DNA from 2 places in the Oceanobacillus sp. FSL K6-2867 genome. Region 1 is predicted to be linked to the other one. Evidence: predicted binding sites of a transcription regulator. Region 1 holds the regulator's gene; the other holds the start of a gene.

The links. Region 1 encodes LexA, which represses DNA repair genes until DNA is damaged. Its sites were predicted from a motif close to CGAACATATGTTCG; they were not measured.
Region 2: the regulator LexA is predicted to act here: its motif matches at 5,592-5,605, upstream of uvrB (excinuclease ABC subunit UvrB).

What each region holds. Positions count from the first base shown of each region.
Region 1 is NZ_CP150144.1:4,088,874-4,100,268, forward strand. Features, by position in the region: gene NSQ77_RS19770 (methionine gamma-lyase family protein) at 1-956, shown strand, start outside; gene NSQ77_RS19775 (MerR family transcriptional regulator) at 1,097-1,459, shown strand; gene glnA (type I glutamate--ammonia ligase) at 1,638-2,975, shown strand; gene NSQ77_RS19785 (LysM peptidoglycan-binding domain-containing protein) at 3,800-3,925, shown strand; gene NSQ77_RS19790 (hypothetical protein) at 4,389-4,682, opposite strand; gene NSQ77_RS19795 (transposase) at 4,833-5,396, shown strand; gene NSQ77_RS19800 (IS3 family transposase) at 5,360-5,647, shown strand; gene NSQ77_RS19805 (IS3 family transposase) at 5,862-6,221, shown strand; gene NSQ77_RS19810 (hypothetical protein) at 6,583-6,726, opposite strand; gene NSQ77_RS19815 (DUF1259 domain-containing protein) at 6,983-7,399, opposite strand; gene NSQ77_RS19820 (hypothetical protein) at 7,578-7,724, shown strand; gene NSQ77_RS19825 (VOC family protein) at 7,877-8,230, shown strand; gene NSQ77_RS19830 (hypothetical protein) at 8,493-8,954, shown strand; gene lexA (transcriptional repressor LexA) at 9,865-10,488, opposite strand; gene NSQ77_RS19840 (recombinase family protein) at 10,770-11,395, shown strand, end outside.
Region 2 is NZ_CP150144.1:3,616,179-3,627,573, forward strand. Features, by position in the region: gene ftsX (permease-like cell division protein FtsX) at 1-712, shown strand, start outside; gene NSQ77_RS17455 (peptidoglycan DD-metalloendopeptidase family protein) at 958-2,394, shown strand; gene NSQ77_RS17460 (S41 family peptidase) at 2,576-4,048, shown strand; gene NSQ77_RS17465 (PDZ domain-containing protein) at 4,241-5,437, shown strand; gene uvrB (excinuclease ABC subunit UvrB) at 5,673-7,655, shown strand; gene uvrA (excinuclease ABC subunit UvrA) at 7,663-10,545, shown strand; gene NSQ77_RS17480 (YojF family protein) at 10,792-11,145, shown strand.

The sequences.
Region 1 (11,395 bases):
CAAATGATGAATTAGTTTATATAACTGGAAAACCATACGATACATTAGAAGAAGTGATTGGTAAGCGAGGAAATAATGCGGGTTCATTAATAGAATTCCATATTAATTATAATGAAGTTTCCCTAACAGAAAATGGTTCAATCGATTATGTAAAAGTAAAAGAATCAATTAACGAAAAAACAAAGGTTATCGGAATACAACGGTCAAAGGGGTATGATGAAAGGCCATCTTTTACAGTGGACGAAATTGGTGACATGGTTCGCTTTATAAAAGAAATCAATGAGAACATAATTATTTTTGTTGATAATTGCTATGGTGAATTTGTGGAAGATAAAGAACCGCTTCAGGTAGGGGCGGACATCATGGCTGGTTCATTAATAAAAAATCCGGGCGGCGGGATCGTGCGAGCTGGAGGGTATATTGTTGGACGAGCTGATTTAATTCATCAATGTGCGAATCGATTAACAGCTCCTGGTCTTGGTAAAGAAACTGGTGCAACGATGAATATGCTTCAGGAAATGTACCAAGGTTTCTTCCTTGCTCCGCATATCGTTGGGGAAGCGTTAAAGGGAGCGGTGTTAACCGCGCGTTTTTTGGACCTAGCAGGATTTCAAACATCACCAGGCTATGAAGATAAACGAACAGATTTAATTCAGTCAGTTACATTCAAAGATGCAAGTCAAATGATAGCCTTTTGTCAAGCAATCCAGCAACATTCACCAGTAAATTCCTTTGTTACGCCATATCCCAGTGAAATGCCTGGATATGAGGATCAAGTCATTATGGCGGCTGGTACATTTATACAAGGTGCGAGCATTGAGTTGTCAGCGGATGGACCGATTCGAGAGCCGTTTACAGCATTTGTTCAAGGTGGACTAACCTATTCTCACGTGAAAATTGCCTTAAAAGAATCTGTAAAAGTATTACACCAAAAAGGTTTTTTATCTGCAGAATAGGGAAGAAAAGAGTGTGAAAGGTTGTTTTTAAGCTTTTGTTAGGTTTCCTCACATTTGTTTGACATGGTATCTTACATAATTTATACTGGTTTCATAAAAGCTTAGGGGGTTATCTTGTGAATGATCAAGATCGTCGTTCGATGCCCTTGTTCTCAATTGGAATTGTTATGAAACTAACGGAACTAACAGCGAGACAAATCAGATATTATGAAGAGAATCGTTTAATCGCTCCAGAACGAACCTCTGGTAATCAGCGTTTGTTTTCCTTCAATGATGTTGATAAACTTTTAGAAATTAAAAATCTTCTTGATAGAGGATTGAATTTAGCAGGGATAAAACTTTTGCTTGATGGAGAGGTAATCGTAGAAGATAGGATTGAGAAGAAATCGGATATATCTGATAAAGAACTTCGAAAAATATTAAAAAATGAATTAAATGAAGTTGGCAGACTAGGAAGAACAAGTTTACGACAAGGCGAGCTTTCAAGATTTTTTCGCAGTTAAGTTTATATAACAATTTACCCAACTGTATAGATGCAGCTAAGCCATTCATCAAGAAGCATACATTTCATTCCAATGTATAAGCTTCACTGGAACAGGTGCTAAGTATGTATGGGAAGCATTTTGCAAAAGCTTCCCAAATGCATACTTACAATATATTTTTTTAGGAGGAGATATGATAATGGGAGAAAGGTTTACGAAGGAATCCATCAAAAAGCAAATCAAAGAGGAAAATGTTAAGTTTATTCGTTTGCAATTTACGGATATGCTTGGAACAATCAAAAACGTGGAAATTCCATTAAGTCAACTAGATAAAGCTTTAGATAATAAGATGATGTTTGATGGCTCTTCAATTGAAGGATTTGTACGGATTGAAGAATCGGATATGCGATTACATCCGGATCTAGACACGTTTGTAGTTTTCCCGTGGACATCAGAAAAAGGAAAAGTTGCACGTTTTATCTGTGATATTTATAACCCGGATGGCACACCATTTTCTGGATGCCCTAGATACAATCTGAAACGTAATTTAAAGAAAATGGAAGAGCTGGGATTCACTGCGTTTAATATTGGGACTGAACCTGAATTCTTTTTATTCAAACTGGATGAAAATGGTGACCCTACACTTGAATTAAATGACCATGGTGGATATTTTGATTTAGCACCTACAGACTTGGGGGAAAACTGTCGCAGAGATATTGTTCTCGAACTGGAAGAAATGGGCTTTGAAATTGAAGCTTCACACCACGAGGTTGCTCCAGGACAGCATGAAATTGATTTTAAATACTCTGATGCCATCAAACATGCTGACGATATTCAAACCTTTAAATTGGTTGTTAAAACCATTGCAAGAAAGCATAACCTGCATGCTACATTTATGCCAAAACCACTTTTCGGGGTAAATGGTTCAGGAATGCATGTGAATATGTCCTTATTCTCTGGTAAAGAGAATTCGTTCTTCGATAAAAATGGTGATATGGAATTAAGTGGCACAGCATTTCATTTCCTTGCTGGCATCTTAGAGCATGCTACGAATTTTACTGCCATTACCAATCCAACTGTAAATTCATATAAACGATTAGTGCCTGGCTACGAAGCACCTTGTTATGTTGCTTGGTCTGGTTCAAACCGAAGTCCATTAATTCGAATCCCGACATCTAGAGGTTTAAGCACTCGTATTGAAGTTCGAAGTGTTGATCCATCTGCAAATCCATATATGGCGCTTTCTGTATTGTTGGCAGCCGGATTAAATGGTATTAAGAATGAAATGGAGCCGCCAGTATCGATTGACCGTAATATTTATGTTATGGATAAAGCTGAGCGCGAAGCAAATGGAATCAAAGATTTGCCTGCGACATTAATGGATGCTTTGAGTGAATTAAAGAAAGATGATGTACTTGTAGAGGCGCTAGGTGAGCATTTATTTGAACATTTTATTGAAGCGAAGGAAATCGAATGGGATATGTTTAGAACAACTGTTCACCCTTGGGAAAGAGAGCAGTATTTAACAAATTATTAAGCGTGTTTATTTGGTGAGTGCGGTTAAATATTTAATGAAGCTCAATGCTTGATGTTTGGCATGTACCCACGAAATAATCACCCAATAAATGATTGAAACGAATTGAAAATTCTTGGGGTTTACGCTTGGGGCACGGATCATAAATAGAAAACGTAAAACACCTGTGCTCCAGATATGCCCCAAATTTTTTCATTTTAGTATTTTATTCATGTATTCATCGTATTGGATATTGAATTATAAATTTTAAAAGCACAGATTTTATCAATCAAGGAAAGTAATAATACTAATCTCTTTACAGTTATATTTTATACCGCAATGCTCGCTTATCTATTTCAATTATCCATAACAGTTCTACCTAAATAACCTTTCTTGTCTATGGCATTTACTGTTCTTTTAATTTGTCTTGGAGAATACGGATATTATTTAGATAAAGGAAAAATACTAAATACTGCTAAGCTAGATTCATTAATTATAAGCTTAATAGATATCTTAGTGGATCAAAAAAAGGCATCTTAACAGGTGTCTTTTTTTATGCAGAAAAATATAGTTAGGGGGTCGAGCATGCCAGACAATAAGGAAGAGTGGAAATGGAAAAGTTCATGACGATCCTTATGGAAGTTAAGGTTTCGCTTGCTGATCACAATGGCAAATTAGATAGCTTGTTGGATATGAAAGAATGAAACGTAAGAGATTGCTAAAGGTGCTGAAAATCGATCTAAGGAAAATGAGAAGGATATTGATAGCATGAAAATGAATATCGATTCTAAGTCCAGCAAAGATGATGTGTTTTAATTTTCAGTTGTGTAGGAGCTGTATACCACACAGTGAAATCTGGGGAGACGTTGTGGGGTATTGCACAGCAGTATAATACTACTGTTAATACTATCAAGTGCCTTAATGGATTGACTGGCGACGTAATTAAGCCGGGACAAAGGCTAAGAGTTAAGTAAAAATGCCCTCACATACATAAGGGCGCTTAAGGGAAAAGGGAGGCTTTAAAGCCTTCGCATTAAGTATTATTTACTGTTAAATTCAATTTATACTATCTTTTAATATTAATGTTTACCTATTTTTTTCTAGCTGTACAGAAAAACAGGCCTCCACTTAACAGGCCTCCACTTAATTGTGGGGGTATATCTTTCAATGGATAACACTTTATAAGTCATACCCTCAAATTAAATTATCTCTTTGAATCTTTTTTTTATTACTTTTCTTACGAGTTTTATCACAATCAATTTGTTAAGTCTTTTATGAACTTGCCAATAAACATTTTCATTGCATTTCATTTGTTCAATTGATCTAAGTTACGTTTCAAGTAAATTAATCTATTATTCTCTCTCTAACAGCAATTAGTAATTTTTTTAAATATAAAAATGTGTTTTCTACTATTAACTTTGTCCACCCCTTTAATTCTTAGTTGCATAATTTATAATGAAGGAGGTAGAAGTTATGAGCTGTTTTGATCCATGTAAAAAGAAGCATGTCTGTTTCGATCCATGTAAAAAGAAGTATGTCTGTTTCGATCCATGTAAAGAGAAGCATGACTTTTTTAATCCATGTAAAGAGAAGCATGACTTTTTTAATCCATGTAAAAAGAAGCATGACTTTTTTAATCCATGTAAAAAGAAGCATGACTTTTTTGATCCATGTAAAGAGAAGCATGATTTTTTCGATCCATGTAAAGAGAAGCATGATGATTGGTGTCATTGCCACCACCACTTTAATAATTGTAAGAAGAAATTCTGTCATTGTTGTAACAGATATTACTAATAAGAACTTTTATAAAAAAATAAGCCTCCACTTAAGGTACCGCCCCCCGAAAGTTAGAGTAGAAATCTAATTTTCGGGGGTGTTTTTATGGTCAAATATAATGAAGAATTTAAAATAAAGCTTGTCACCGAGTATTTGTATGGTCATCTTGGATATAAATCGTTGGCGAAAAAATATAATATGCCCAGTAGTACCCCATTAAAAAATTGGGTGAGGTCTTATAAAGTACAGGGCATGGAAGGGTTAAAACGAAGAAAGACGAAGAAGGAGTATTCTGTTCAATTTAAATTAGATGCTGTACAATTTATGTTGGAGACAGGTGCTTCTTATCAAGAAACTGCTGTTCAATTTCATTTGAACAACCCTTCCTTAATTGTGCGCTGGTTGAAAGCATGTCGCGAACAAGGAATAGAAGGCCTGAAAACAAAACCAAAGGGGCGACCTTCTATGTCTAAGAAAACCAGTAAGCAAAAGGAAAAAGAAGAAAAGAAGTTAACACGTGAAGAAGAATTAGAACGTGAGAATGAATTATTGCGACTAGAAAATGCGTACCTAAAAAAGTTGAGAGCTTTTCGGGAGGATCCGAATGCCTTCCACGAAAAGCACAAGCAAAGGTGGCATTCGAACTCAAAGAAGAAGGATTTCGATTAAAAGATATTCTCTATGTCATAGGTATTCCTGAAGCAACCTACCACTACCATGTAAAGAGTTTTGGCAGAGAAGATACGGATACAGAATTAAAAGAACTCATTACACGCCTATTTAAAAAGTTTCATGAACGCTATGGCTATAAACGTATCACGAAAGAATTAAAGAAATTAGGACATCAAATTAATCATAAAAAGGTGTATCGTATTATGCGAGAATTGGGATTGAAATGTATTTATGCGGAAATCCCGTAAATACAATTCCTACAAAGGGAAGGTTGGAAAAGTAGTTAAAAACCGATTATCTCGCCGCTTTTACACACCTATTCCTCTTCAAAAACTAGTAACGGACATTACAGAATTCAAATGTCTTGGTGAAGTGAAGTTATATTTAAATCCGATTCTTGATCTTTATAATTGAGAAATTATTGCGTATGAAATCAAGAAACGTCCAACATTAGATCTTGTCATGGAACCTTTACAAGAGGCAATAGAGATAATAAAGAATCGTGCAACCTATCGTACCACCATTCATTCCAATCAGGGAAGGCATTACCAGCACAACCAATGGGTGAGGACATTAAAAGAAAATAAATTATTCCAAAGCATGTCACGTAAAGCAACCTGCGCAGACAACGCTTCTATGGTGAATTTCTTTGGCATTTTAAAACAAGAAATGTATTATGGGGGAGAATTAGTAAGCTATGAAGAATTAAAAAGACGAATTGAAGAGTATATCTACTGGTACAACCAAGAACGTTCAAAAGGAAAATTGGCTGGAATGAGTCCAGTCGAATACCGAACTCAATCCAGCCAATCAGCTGCATAATAAAACTCTAACTTTTAGGGGTAACCACCTAATTGTGGGGGCTGTTTTTATTCTGAATTGAAATCTTCATTTATTGAGTAAGATAAAATATCTTCTTCTTTATTCCAATCAAGGAGCACTTCAACAGATTCTCCTCTGCTACTAGTTACCAAAAAGCTTGGATAACCATGTTCACCGTTCACCTGCATTTTTCACTTGTTCGTTTAATTTATCGGTAACACCCTCATGTAATAATAAATTAAGACTTTCTATTACTTGGTCACGAGTTAAGTTTTTCATTGATTATCTCCTACTTTTTGTTTATAGGATATTCAAAATGATAAGTTTTTATTCGCACGCCTAGCCCTAAATAATTGTGGGTTTATTTAAATAGTTTATTAATCATCTTGTTAGCAGATTCGCTCTTTACTTTCTTGTTGATTTCTTGCTTTAATTTGTCCTTTTTTTGTGCATCCATATCTTTCCATGCCTTAGCACCTTTTTTAGCAATAGATTTAAAATCCATATTGTACTCACCTCAAAAATATTATACCTTAAAATATGGCAAAATAATAAAAAGATTATTAAATTCCTATATATCAAGGTTTTCTAATACATTCCATCGTCTATCTTTACAATCAAACGGTCCTGCTTTATCACCTGTATAATATCGCTCCATAACCTCGCCAGTCATTTGCTTTATTTTTAGCGAATCAAGTATCTAGGCTAGGGTTGACAGAAAAAAGCCATTGTGTTCATTATATGTCACAATGGCTCAATTTTTAAAATAGACCAGCTTCTTTTGCGGCTGCAAAACTTTTCTTTGCAAAATCGAATGGATTCATACCAACATTCTCCCAATGCAAGTACATTAACCTAGGTTCTTCAAACAACCAGTGGTTATGAAATGCTGTTACGATAATTCCCCTTCTTTGCAATGCATGAATCATAGGATTCACTTCCTTTTGAAGAATAACAGTTTCTCCTAAATTTAAACCATTATCTTCAAAGGATAACATGAAAGGAAGGGCTAGTGGAGAACGCGTGCGACGACCTAAGATAGATGCTCTAATATCGTCACGAAGCCGCATCACTACACAAACAGGTTCCGATTGTATTACTTCACCACCGATAATATCTGCAAGTCTTTGACAAGTTGATCTCGGTTTGTTTTCATTATCCTTGACTCTTCTATACACTTAAACACCACCATCTTTTTTTCCTTCTCATTAAATAGTGTATTCGTAGAGGTTAGATAGGTATGGACAGCTCATCTAAAACAAATACCCTTTTTTGTTATAACTGCATTAGCCCACAATTATTAATTGACGGTATATGTAGTGATTTTGTTAGACGGTGGTAGGGGGGAAGATAATATTGATTTTTGAAATGGCGATTCAATTCCGTGTAAAAGATATTAAGGAGGGTCAAAAATGGTATCAATCCTTTACAGACCCTTGGGGAAATCATTTGGGTTTCTTCGAATATTTGGATAAAACAAAGGAAGATGAAGTACACTCTTAGTTAATATGAAATAATTAAATTATCATTTTGTTAGCTGCTGCTTTAATAAAACAATGAGATCGTCACAATGGCGTTCATTTTATGCTAAAGAAGCAGGATTTTATATTAAATATATGGAAATATTTAATAGACTCATTTAAAGGGGTGTTTTTATGTATAATCCAATTTTAAAACAAATCGGAACAGTATTTATCCCAGTAAGCAACATAGAGAAGGCGAGAGATTGGTACTGCGATATTTTAGGACTAAAGACAGATGGAGAAATTCAGTTTGGTCATCTTTACGTTATACCTATGGAAGGCACAGGGATTGTGTTAGACAGCAAGATTTATTCAGAGGATAAAGTATTTAAAACCCCAGCATTCCACTTCAATACAAAAAACATTGAAGAAGCATTTGATTTTATGAGTAATAAAGACGTTGATTTAATTACACAAATCGAACATAATCATTATTTTAATTTCAAAGATCCTGATGGAAATATTTTAATGATATGCAAATGTTAATATTAAGCTAACCGGTGCATTGATACAATAAGGAGACCGTTCATATGGCGGTCCTTTCAATTAACTGACAGGATAGCTAAAATGTTCGGTCTGATCATCTTTTCGGCAATCGGGCTAGATTACTGGAATTAATTGAATATTCCCAATTCGGAAGCTTCGGATTCCTTTATAGAAAATTCCTATTATGACTATTATTAATATTTATTTCACTTGACGTTTATCCGTTGTTAAAATGGAACAAACTAATAAAAGAGGTGTTAAGATGAAAAAATTAAACTTATTGTTGCTGTCCGTATTCTTAATCACTGCCGTGGTAGTATCCGCCTGTGCATCGGGCAACGATAGCGAATCATCAAACGAAGAAAATGAACAGAAATCAGAACAAGCTCCTAAAAATGGAGAGGAAAACAGTTCAGACTCTTTGAATAAAGGGATTGAAAAGGTATTGACTTCCCTTCAGGAATTGAAGAATACCGCTGAAACCTCGCCGGATGACACCGATAATATCAATAGTAAAGGAAAATCCCTTTCAGAAAACTGGGAGCCCATTGAAGAGAAGGTAGAAGAACAAAATCCAGATGCTTATGAAAATATTGAAGAGAGCCTGTATCCGCTCATCGGCGAGGCACAGAAAGAAAAGCCGGATACCAATAAGGTGACAAAGCTGATTGAAGAAACAACTGAAAAGCTCAATCAATTCAAGGGCAAGCTCTCTTCATCGTAATCAGCTATCAACCATGTCGATGAAATGCCACTTACAAGGTATACAAGCTGCTGCCTGGAACAGGACATTTACGCTGAGAGATGGTATTAAAGAATATAATGTGAAACACAGACACTCTTAAACAATAGGGCGCGATTGTTTAATAAAAGTCTATTTTTTTATCTTCAACTCTATGGTGCTTTTGTTAAAGAGCACCATAGTATTTTGATTAACTCCATTTAGGGGTTATTTTTTATGTAAACAAAAACCGCAATAAGTGCGGTTAATAAATTATGCTATGATTGCGTTGTCGCTTTGTTTTAGTACGGCTTTCTTATTATGATGGTTTATGTTAGATGGTGTACTATATAAATAGGAAGAAACACGTTTAAAATGACAGACATCAAAGCTAAGACAGTCAAAAATATTATTCCCCAATTCACGCCCCAGTGATGCCCCAAAACTATTAATATCAGATGTTCTAATTTACGAAGTGGAAAATACTAAAATTCAATGTAATCGAGAACTTGAAAGAGTATGAAATAGAATTATTTTATAGTATAGAATTAGAACAACTGTTCACCCTTGGGAAAGAGAGCAGTATTTAACGAATTATGAAGCGTGTTTATTTGGTGAGTGCGGTTAAATATTTAATGAAGCTCAATGCTTGATGTTTGGCTTGTACCCACGAAATAATCACCAAACTAACAAATGGACACAGCGTCTGTTTTTATAATCTAATCGTTTATTAGGCGAATTATAGGGGTGAACGGTACTTTTTCTATTTTTATAGAACTATTCTGCGTGCTGCTTACAGCAAGTGCGTGCTGTTCATAAAAAAATAGCCCAACACTTTTGTGTTAGGGCTAGACTATTATGCATATGCATGGGATTCGCACCTTTTAGCTGTTGTTGAAGAAAGGTCAATAAATTAATGGATGTTCCGGTACAGGCCTATTACTTTTCCTAAAATTGTAACATTTTGATAAATTAAAGGCTCCATTGTTGCATTTTCTGGCTGCAGACGAATATGACCTTTTTCTTTAAAAAAGCGTTTCACGGTTGCTTCATTATCTTCGGTCATTGCCACAACAATATCACTATTATCTGCCGTGTTTTGCTGCTTTACAATAACCATATCACCATCAAGAATACCGGCCTCTATCATACTTTCTCCATCAATTTCCAGGATAAATAAATTATCATCAGGGCTTGCGGTTGTACTCGGAAGTGGAATGAATTCCTCAATGTTTTCAACGGCAGTAATCGGGATTCCAGCAGTAACCTTACCAATCACTGGTGCATAGCGAACCTCTTCTTTTGGAATATGACTCTCTTCTGATAGATCCATAATTTCAATCGCCCTTGGTTTCGTAGGGTCCCGGCGAATATATCCTTTCGATTCAATTCTTTCGAGATGTCCGTGTACAGTAGAACTGGAGGCAAGACCAACAGCAGCTGCTATTTCCCGTACAGATGGTGGATATCCTTTTTTACTAACTTCATCTTTTATAAAATCAAGAATCATTTGTTGCCTTTTTGAAAGTTTTGTCATCTCTTTTTCACCTCTTACATAGGATTTATTAATGATAGTTTACCATTTTACGTATACATAAGCAAACGTTCGTTCTAAAAATATGTTGACAGGACCATATGTTCGGTAGTATACTTTCGTTAACCGAACAATAGTTCTTAAAAAGGGGGCTATAAATGATGTTTGAAAAAATTTCAAAAACGGATGCTTTTTATTTAGTAGCTTTTGCATTAACATTAGGGTTCTTATACTTTTCTATCATTATTAGCGGGTAAAATATTGCAATAAAGGAGTACGACGCATTGAATGCACTGATATACTGCCGTGTCAGCACAGATAAAAAGACACAAGAGACATCTTTAGCCAGGCAGAAGCAAGAGCTTTACAAGCTTGCAGATAAACATAATTTTACGGTTGCTGATTGTATTGAGGAACAAGAGAGCGGCTATGAAATTGAACGAGAAGGTATATTTAAAATGCTTGATTGTTTTGCTGCAAACAAAGCCAATTGTTTATTAATTCAAGATGAGACAAGACTTGGCAGAGGGAATACGAAGATTGCTCTATTTCATCAGCTAAATAAAATGCAGATCCCTATCTATACTGTGATGCACGATGGGGAATTGGAATTAACAGAGTCAGATTCAATGGTTTTGCAGATTGTAGGAATTGTAGAGGAATATCAGCGCAAAATTCATAATATGAAGATTAAACGCGGGATGAATAAAGCGATTCGGGAAGGGTATAACCCGAGTAAAAACCTTTCTAATTCAAATCATGCGCCAGGCAGAGATCGTATATCTTTTCCTATTGAAGAAGTTGTCCGCCTGCGTCAAAATAACCTCACTTTTGACGAAATTGCAAAAACATTAAATGGCTTGGGATATAACGTTTCAAAAGCAACGGTTCATCGCAGGTATCAGGAATT
Region 2 (11,395 bases), 470 kb from region 1:
TAATACGATGATAGACCTTACAGCGACAGAGGATGACATTGTTGAACTTGGTGAAGCAATTGAACAGATTGAAGGAATTGATTCTGTATCATTTTCTTCCAACGATGATGAACTGGAAAAACTGATTCAAAGTATGGGAGAAGAAGGGGAAGCTTGGCATTTATTTGAACAGGATAACCCGCTGAACCATGTTTATATCGTAAGAGCGCTAGTTCCGGAGGATACAGAACGCATTGCTTCAGAAATTGCTGCGTTCGATCACGTTGATCAAGTAAATTATGGACGAGATGTTGTAGATCAATTATTTGAGTTTAATAACTATGCAAGAACGATTGGACTTGTTTTAGTGGTTGCGCTTGTATTCACGGCAATTTTCTTAATTTCGAACACGATAAAAATTACAATTATGGCACGAAGTACAGAAATTAGCATTCAGAAGCTTGTAGGAGCAACTAATGGTTTTATTCGCTGGCCATTCTTTATTGAAGGACTGCTGCTTGGAATATTAGGATCTATCGTACCGATTGCAGTAATTTTAGGTGGCTACTATTACTTATACACAAACTTTAATGACCGAATTACATTTAGCTTCGTTGAAATGTTGCCATTTAGCCCATTTGCATGGCAGTTATCACTAATGATACTTGCTATAGGTGCAGTAATTGGTATATGGGGAAGCGTTATGAGTGTACGTAAATTCCTTAAGGTCTAACAGATAATGCAGATATGCTCGAACCAGCTTAAGAAAAACAATTTTCTAAAGCTGGTCTGAGTTTTTACATAACAGGTCATACAGCATATAAGCTTCTTGGACAAGCTTTCTTAGAGCATAAAGTTTGTTTGGAAGCTTAAACTATTTTAATTGTTACCTGGGAAGTCATAGGATACCTAGACAACTAGAGTGAACAGAAAAGCAAGAAGGCACTTGCAATATATTAGGTGAAGAGGGGAAATAGAGTGAAAAAAGCAGTATCTAGTATACTTATCACAGCTTTAGCATTTATGGCAATACCAATTAGTGGGTTGCATGTCTCTGCAGAATCGATTGGTGATATAGAGAAGAAGATTAATGATTTGGAAGAAGAACAGTCTGGATTGAATGAGGAAAAAAGCAATCTGGAAGGCAACAGAAAAGATACGGAAGAAAAACTAAATAAGAACAAATCAGATCAAAACAATGTCGAGCAAGAAATTAATTCAATCGATGAGGAGTTATCTACTACACAAAATGATATTAATCAAAAAGAAAATGAGATAACGGAAACCAATAATGAAATTGAAACCTTGTCAAATAAAATTAATGAGCTGACTGATCGAATTGCAGCTTTAAAAGAAGAAATTGAAATATTAGAAGATCGAATTGAAAAAAGGGATGCATTATTAAAGCAGCGTCTTCGTACCATTCAGCAAAATGGTGGCGATATGAAATATATAGAGGTTATTTTTGGTGCAAGTAGTTTCGGAGATTTTATTAGTAGATCATCAGCAGTAAACACAATCATGGATTCTGATAAAACGATTATGGAAGCACAGGCAGCTGACAAGAAAGAACTTCAGGCAAATAAAAAAGAAGTAGAAGCAAATAAAGAAGAAGTAGAAGTAAAGAAAGTAGCAGTTGAAGAAAAGAAAAACTCACTTGAAAGTCAAAAAGACGAGCTTCTAGCTTTAGAAAATCAATTAAAAGATCAAATGCAAGAAAAAGAAACATTGATGGCACAGCTCGAAGAAGAGCATCAGGATTTGGAAGAATATAAGATGAGCATTGAAGATGAACAGCGAGTGCTAAACGATCAACAAAAAGCTATTACACTAGCAAAACAACAGTATGAACAAGAAAAAGGAAAATTAGAACAACTTGCTAAAGAGGAAGCAGCTCGCCAAAAGGCAGCGCAAGAGCAGGCGGCTAAAGACAAGAGTTCCGAAAGTAATTCAAGCTCATCAGATGATACCGGAACAGTTGCTTCCACGCCAGCACCTAGTGGAAATGGAACGTTCATCAAGCCGACAAGTGGTCCGGTAACATCACACTTCAACCCAAATCGAATGCATCCGATTCATAATGTTGTAAAGCCGCATAACGGTACTGACTTTGGGAAAAGAAGTGCAGCTGATGGTCGGATTGTAGCTGCTGCAGATGGTGTTGTTTCAACTGCTGGCACATTAGGTGGTTATGGTAACACAGTTATGATTACACATGTTATTAATGGTCAAACATATACAACATTGTATGCACACTTAAGCAGCATCTCTGTTTCCTCAGGACAAACGGTAAGCCAAGGACAACAGATTGGTGTGATGGGAACAACTGGTTCATCTACTGGCGTGCATCTTCACTTTGAAGTACACCCAGGTGGATACAAAAATCCAGCTAACCCATTGAATTACATTAATTAGTTTTAAAAAAGTATACCAATTCGGTATACTTTTTTATTATCACTAGATTAATTGCCTACAGGGAAGGAGATTAAATCCATAGTCAATCACAAAATAAAATGTTATGCTAATACTATTCGTATATCTTTCGGTACATCCATATACTAATATACAGCATCAATTTAAAATTAGAGGTGGAAATATGAAATTGAAAAAGTCCCAAATTGCATTGATTTTCGTCGCTGCCTTAATTCTTGGATTTGCGGGTGCATATGCAGGTGTTGAATTTGCGCAATCAAGCGATTCAGGAACGGAGCAAGGTGCAAATCAAATTACAAGCAACAATGATTCTGCAGATAAGGATAAAGAAGCACCAGATTCTTCGGCTGATTTAAGTAAAATTAACCAGGCCTATTCGTTAATCAAACAAAACTACCTGGAAGAAGTGGAAGATACGCAGTTAATTGAAGGTGCGATTGAAGGAATGCTTTCCACCTTAGAAGATCCGCATACGTCTTATATGGATGTTGAAACAGTAAATCAATTTACCGATCAAATCGAATCTTCCTTTGAAGGGATTGGTGCCGAAGTGAGCATGGTAAACGGACTTGTTACCATTGTAGCACCAATTAAGGATTCACCTGCTGAAAAGGTAGGATTGCGACCGAATGATCAAGTATTAACAGTAGATGGAGAAAGTCTAGAAGGTTTAAATTTGAATGAAGCAGTTGCTAAGATTCGCGGAGAAAAGGGATCTGAGGTTGTATTGGAAATTCAGCGTGCTGGTGTTTCCGATCCATTCCAGGTTACGATTATTCGTGATGAAATACCAGTTGAAACCGTATATAGCAGTACAGAAATGGTAGATGGAAAATTAACTGGGGTTATTGAAGTAACGAATTTCTCGGAGAATACTGCTAAAGAATTTGAAGAACAATTAACAGCTTTGGAGAAGGAAGGTATAGAAGGTCTGGTTATAGATGTTAGAGGAAATCCAGGCGGGCTTCTCGATGTAGCAGAGGATATACTTTCATTATTTGTTCCAAAAGAAATTCCTTATATTCAAATTGAAAACGGTGATGGAGAACGTGAGGCTTACCATTCCCAATTAACGGAGAAAAGGGATTATCCAATAAGTATTTTGATAAATGAGGGCAGTGCGTCAGCTTCTGAAATATTAGCTGTTGCATTAAAAGAATTAAATTACGATGTCGTTGGAGAAACGAGTTATGGAAAAGGAACTGTTCAGCAGGCAGTGCCATTAGGAGATGGAAGCTCGATTAAATTAACGACATTTAAGTGGTTATCACCAAATGGAGAGTGGATTAATGAAAAAGGAGTTGAGCCAACAATAGAGGTAAAACAACCTGAATATTATTATACACATCCAGTGCAAATAGAAGATAAAGCCTTGAAGTTCGACCAAACCGATGAAACAATTGCCAATCTGCAAGTGATGTTATCTGGATTAGGTTATGATACTGAACGAACAGATGGATATTTTAGTGAAGAAACAGAAGAAGCTGTATTCTCATTTCAGTCTGATAATGATTTAAAGACAACTGGTGAAGTTGATCAAGATACAGCCGGGTTAATTGAAGCACAGGTTATTGAAAAAATTAGAGACCGTGATGACGATAACCAAATGGAAGAGGCGTTGAAAGCATTATATTAATACAATGCATGGAAAGTCCACGAGTGACACTCGTGGACTTTCCTATTAAAGATAGGGTATTGTATAAGCAGCAAGATTGAGCGTGTAGTTTGCTGCTCAGGCTGCGTTTTCAATTAAAAAGTAAAGCAGGAGATTGGTTGTTATTTATCGAATAAGTAAAGAAAGGCAATACATAGAAGAAGGTGAACAGATGTGGCAGAAGCATGGCTGATCGAGTTATTAAAGGGAATCGGAAAGTTTTTTATCAACCCAGTGGTATACTGGACTATTTTATTGCTCTTTATTGCAGGGCATACACGAATTAAACAAGAAAGAATGAACTACGGAGTTAAAATATTTGATGTGTTTGCAGAGTGGAGAAATACATTACGAACATCACTCATCTGTGGATTTGCAATATCTGTTATTACAATAGGTGCGGGTATGGTGTTTAGTAATGAGATAGTGATACTGCTAGCGATTGTCACAATAATTTTATCAATTACAATGCGTTTTTCATTGCTATCACCCAGCTATACGATTGGACTGACTTTTTTAATCCTGTTTATTTTTCCTTTAGTAGTAGAAAATCAAACAGTTATTTCAAATAGGGGACTTTTTTCTAGTACCAACTTTACAAGTATTACATTGCTTTTGGGAATCATGATTTTAGTAGAATCGATATTAATACGCAATGTACAGCGTAATGAAACATTTCCAAGCATTACATTAAGTGATCGTGGAGCTTGGGTGGGGCAGCATCGGATTAAGAAATTAAGCCTGATTCCGTTTTTTGCGTTTATACCAAATGGATTGATTACACCGTTTGCGCCATGGTGGCCATACTTTTCGATTGGTGAAGAAACCTATAGTTTGATTTTGATTCCTTTTCTTATCGGTTTCGATTACTTGGCAAAGGGCCACTTTCCAGTACATGCAGTCCATAAAATATCGAAGTTCAATGCTTTATTAGGAGTTGGAATTTTACTCATTGCTGCAGCAAGTATATTTGTTCCTCCCCTATCAATTGTTGCGGTGATTCTGGCGATAATAGGAAAGGAATTTCTGAACTATAAATACCGTGTTGGAGATCGATTAAGACGTCCGTTTTTTGGGCAATTGCAAAATGGTTTAACCATTGTTGGAATAATACCAGGAACTCCTGCAGCTCGATTAGATATTTTCATCGGTGAAACCATTAGAAAAGTTAATGGTAAGAGGGTTGCAACCGAGGAACAATTCTATAAAGCTTTACAATCAACCGGGGCATTCTTTAAACTGGAAATACTTGATGATCAAGGAGAAAATCGTTTTGTTCAAGGTGCATTTTATGAAGGCGACCACCATGAACTTGGTTTATTATTTGCTGCAGCTCCATATAGACAAAAGAAGTCTAAAAAGAGCTCTTAATTATAAAAGTGTGAGATGTTCGCAATGAAACATCTCACACTTTTTCTCTAGCTTTTCACTGACTAAATTAATGGACTGATACGAGTCCCTTGGTGCAAATGATTTTCTAGGTCAATGAACGGGTAGTATACTATATATGAAAAAAACCAAAAGTCGAATACTTGTTCGTTTTTGTGTTAAAATATATAATTAGGTATGATAGAGTTAGGTATAGAACGGATCGGAGGAAATAGCTGTGGATGGAAAATTTGAACTTGTATCGAGCTATAAGCCAGCAGGAGATCAGCCAACTGCAATTAAAGAGATAACGGAAAAGGTTCTGGCAGGGCAGCGACATCAAACACTGCTAGGTGCGACAGGAACTGGAAAAACATTTACGATGTCGAATGTTATCAAGGAGATTAATCGACCGACTCTTGTAATTGCACATAATAAAACGTTAGCTGGACAATTGTACAGTGAATTTAAAGAGTTTTTTCCAAATAATGCGGTTGAGTATTTTGTTAGCTATTATGACTATTATCAGCCTGAAGCGTATGTGCCTTCAACAGATACATTCATTGAAAAAGATGCAAGTATTAATGATGAAATTGATAAATTACGTCACTCTGCAACCTCTGCACTTTTTGAAAGAAATGATGTGCTGATTGTTGCTAGCGTGTCTTGTATATATGGTCTGGGTAATCCAGAAGAATACCGTAACCAGGTGCTTTCATTGCGAATGGGAATGGAGAAGGATCGTGACCAGCTGCTCCGCAATTTAGTAGATATTCAATATGCGCGTAACGATATTGATTTTCAACGTGGAACCTTCCGGGTGCGAGGGGATTCTGTTGAAATCATTCCTGCTTCCAGAGAAGAGCATTGTATTCGTGTAGAATTTTTCGGAGATGAAATTGATCGGATCCGTGAGGTTGATGCACTCACTGGTGAAATTATAGGTGATCGAGAACATGTAGCAATTTTCCCGGCTTCCCACTTCGTTACTGGTGAGGAAAAAATGAAGGTTGCGATTAAAAATATTGAAAAAGAATTAGAAGACCGTCTAAAAGAGTTGCGAAACAATAATAAGCTGCTTGAAGCACAGCGTTTAGAGCAACGAACAAATTATGATTTAGAAATGATGCGGGAGATGGGATTCTGTTCCGGAATTGAAAATTACTCCCGGCATTTAACATTGCGAGAAGCAGGTGCAACACCATATACATTGATTGATTTCTTTCCGAAAGACTTTCTTGTTATTATCGATGAGTCACATGTAACGCTACCCCAAATACGAGGAATGTATAATGGGGACCAAGCAAGAAAACAAGTACTTGTTGATCATGGATTCAGGCTCCCATCAGCATTGGATAACCGTCCACTGAAATTTGAAGAATTTGAAGGGAAAACAAAACAGCTTGTTTATGTATCTGCTACACCTGGTCCATATGAATTGGAGCATAATCCTGTGATGACCGAACAAATTATTCGACCGACTGGATTACTTGATCCGGAAATTGAAGTACGGCCAATTGAAGGTCAGATCGATGATTTAATAGAGGAAATTAACAAACGCACAGAGCGGAATGAACGTGTGCTCGTTACGACACTGACTAAGAAAATGTCGGAGGATCTTACCGATTATCTGAAAGAAATTGGAATAAAAGTGGCATACTTACATTCAGAGATTAAGACACTTGAACGAATTGAGGTTATTCGTGATCTTCGTGTAGGTAAATATGATGTGCTTGTTGGTATCAATTTATTGCGTGAAGGTTTGGATATCCCAGAGGTTTCACTTGTAGCAATCCTGGATGCTGACAAAGAAGGCTTCTTGCGATCAGAACGTTCCTTAATCCAAACGATGGGGAGAGCTGCGCGTAATGAAAATGGTCAAGTTATTATGTATGGCGACAAGATTACAAATTCGATGCAAGTGGCAATTGACGAAACGAATCGAAGACGCAGTATTCAAATGGCATACAACAAGGAGCATAATATCGTACCTAAAACGATTCGTAAAGAAGTTCGTGATGTTATTAAAGCGACGATTGCTGCAGAAGATCAGGAGAAATATGAATCAACGACAAAAGGCTTAACGAAACTAACGAAGAAAGAAAAAACGAAGGTGCTCGAGCAAATGGAAAAAGAAATGAGAGAAGCTGCCAAAGCACTCGATTTCGAAAAAGCAGCAGAGCTTCGTGATGTGATCTTTGAACTTAAAGCGGAAGGATGAGCATTTCATGCTTAATAAAACAATTAAAATACAAGGTGCACGTGCACATAATTTAAAAAACGTTAATATTGAAATTCCGAAAAATAAACTTGTTGTCTTAACGGGCTTATCTGGTTCGGGAAAGTCATCTTTAGCATTTGATACGATTTATGCAGAAGGTCAGAGGCGGTATGTTGAATCACTTTCTGCATATGCCAGACAGTTTCTTGGTCAGATGGATAAACCCGATGTGGATTCCATAGAAGGACTGTCACCGGCAATTTCCATTGATCAGAAGACAACGAGCAACAATCCAAGATCAACCGTAGGGACAGTCACAGAGATATATGATTATCTGCGTTTATTATATGCAAGAATTGGAAGGCCTACCTGTCCAAAGCATGGGATTGAAATTAGTTCACAAACCGTCCAGCAGATGGTCGATCGCATTTTAGAATATCCAGAGCGAACGAAGATGCAGATTTTAGCTCCAGTCGTTTCCGGTCGAAAAGGAGAGCATGTAAAAGTATTAGAAAAGCTTAAGCAGGAAGGTTATGTTCGCATTCGCGTCGATAAAGAGATGCGGGAAGTAACAGACGAAATCAAACTGGAAAAAAACAAAAAGCATACGATTGAGGTCGTCATTGATCGTGTTGTTGTAAAAGAAGGCATCACTGGGCGATTAAGTGATTCCATTGAAGCTGCACTTCGATTAGGTGAAGGAAGAATCATTGTTGATATTATTGATGGGGAAGAACTTGTTTTCAGTGAGCTCCATGCATGCCCGATCTGTGGCTTTTCCATTGGGGAGTTAGAGCCTCGTTTGTTCTCTTTTAACAGTCCGTTTGGTGCATGTACAAGCTGTGATGGATTAGGAACAAAATTAGAGGTCGATCTGGATTTAGTCATTCCGGATTGGGATAAAACCTTAAATGAAGCCGCGATTGCACCATGGGAGCCAATTAGTTCCCAGTACTATCCTCAGCTTTTGAGGAGTGTATGTAACCATTTTGATATTGATATGGATATACCTGTTAAAGATATTCCAGAAGATAAAATGGATAAGATTTTAAATGGCAGTGGAAAAGAGAAAATACATTTTTATTATAAAAATGAGTTTGGAAATATTCGAGATACAGATATTCTTTTTGAAGGGGTTTTAAACAATGTAGCACGCCGTTATAAGGAAACCTCCTCTGAATTTATTCGTGAAACACTTGAAAAATACATGGCTCAAAAAAACTGCCCAAAATGTAAGGGACACCGATTAAAGCAAGAAGCATTAGCTGTTTTGATTAATGGTTTACATGTAAGCGAGGTTACTAAATTTTCTATAGTAGAAGCGATAAAATTCTTTAAAAAACTTGAGCTGACCGAAAAGGAACAGCAAATTGCTAAAATGATTTTGAAAGAGATTGATAACAGACTGGAATTTTTAAATAATGTAGGGTTAGATTATTTAACACTTTCTCGAACAGCAGGCACACTTTCCGGTGGTGAAGCACAACGAATCCGGCTTGCTACGCAGATTGGCTCAGCACTAACTGGGGTCCTCTATGTCCTGGACGAACCATCCATTGGTTTGCATCAACGAGATAATGATCGTTTAATTGAAACATTGCAAAGAATGCGTGATATGGATAATACCTTGATTGTCGTGGAGCATGATGAGGATACAATGCTTGCAGCAGATTGGCTGATTGATATTGGACCAGGAGCTGGGGAACATGGTGGTAAGATTGTCGCAAGTAATACACCAGAAAATGTTATGAAAAATCCGGATTCTTTAACTGGCAGGTATTTATCTGGAAAAGACTTCATCCCCCTGCCAATGGAGCGACGAAAAGCCGATAAACGGAAGGTTGAAGTAATTGGAGCAACCGAAAATAACCTAAAGAACGTTTCAGCCAGTGTACCAATTGGATTAATGACAGTTGTAACAGGGGTGTCTGGGTCGGGGAAAAGTACACTTGTAAACGAGATTATTTATAAATCACTATCAAAGTCACTTTATAAAGCAGCAAAGCATAAGCCAGGGAAACACCGTAAAATAAAAGGAATTGAGCATATCGATAAAGTAATCGATATTGATCAATCGCCAATTGGACGGACACCACGTTCAAATCCGGCAACATATACGGGTGTGTTCGATGATATTCGGGACGTCTATGCACAAACAAATGAAGCAAAGGTTCGAGGTTATAAGAAAGGCCGTTTTAGCTTTAATGTAAAAGGTGGACGCTGTGAGGCGTGCCGTGGGGACGGAATTATTAAGATTGAAATGCATTTCTTGCCGGATGTTTATGTGCCATGTGAGGTATGTCATGGACAACGATATAATCGAGAAACCTTAGAAGTGAAATATAAAGGTAAAAGTATTGCTGACGTACTTAATATGCGCATTGAGGAAGCATTAGAATTTTTTGCTCCAATACCAAAAATTAAACGGAAGCTGCAAACCATCTATGATGTTGGATTAGGGTATGTGACGTTAGGACAGCCTGCAACAACTTTATCAGGTGGGGAAGCACAGCGAGTTAAGTTGGCAAGTGAGCTTCATAGACGATCTAATGGTAAATCATTGTATATTCTTGATGAACCAACAACAGGTTTACATGTTGATGATATTAAGCGACTTTTGGCTGTTTTACAAAGATTAGTCGAAAATGGTGATTCGGTTTTAATTATCGAGCATAACTTAGATGTCATAAAAACTGCTGATCACATTATTGATCTTGGACCAGAAGGAGGAGCCGGTGGAGGACAGATTATTGCAACAGGAACTCCAGAGCAAATTGCCGAAAAAGCAGACGTATCGTATACAGGAAAATATTTAAAGACAGTTCTTGAACGTGACCGAGAACGCATGAAATCCATGCTTGCGGAAAAAGAAAAAATAAGTACGAAATAACCACTTATAATAAAAGCAATGAATGCCCGATGTACGATGGTAAAATTACCAACCTCGGTTGCAAGAGATTTGGAACTGGACTTTCGGAACTGCGGCAAAGAATAGACGGAACCACATGTAAAAGAAGGCAATGAGCATTATGTTCATTGCCTTCTTTTCCTCTTAATATGAAGAGATGCAAGCTCCCTATTTGACGCGATATCGAGGTTTCGATACAGTAGTAATAGAGAATTGGAGGATAGTAAAATGAAGCCGATAGAGATTGATAATGTACAACAAATTCTGAATCAGTTTATAAATAAAAAAGTTTATATCCATTTGGAAACTACGAATGGGGCGTATGCAAACCATATAAATAAAGCAGCTTATAATGTTGGGGTATATATGCGGAATGCCCAAGTAACCTTTGAACAAGCAAAGATTGTTGGCAATGGTAATGTATACCGTGCTGGGTTAAAGATGGAAATAGGCTGGATCTATGCAGAAGGTTTAACCGATTGGACCATCCATGAAAACTCAAAACTACTACTTGCCGGACATGATAGGGAAGGTAGATTAATGGTCTCCTTACAAATCAGCGAAACTCCATTTAGCTACTAATCTTTGTGATTGAAGGAAACCGGAAAGAATGTGCAATTACGGGATTGTGAATATACCCGCTACGGAAGCACACTATGCGGATCTTAGGGTGACCCGTGAGCCCTCTTGAACTATCGTTCTGCGAAGTCTCACTCTGACCACGTTTCCCATAGGAGTCTTCGTGTGTTTCCTCCGCTAGTATAAGCTTGCTACCTAATATTAGTGGTATACACTGGACAACAATGTCGTTGCGCCTATAAGTCCGGGTGAG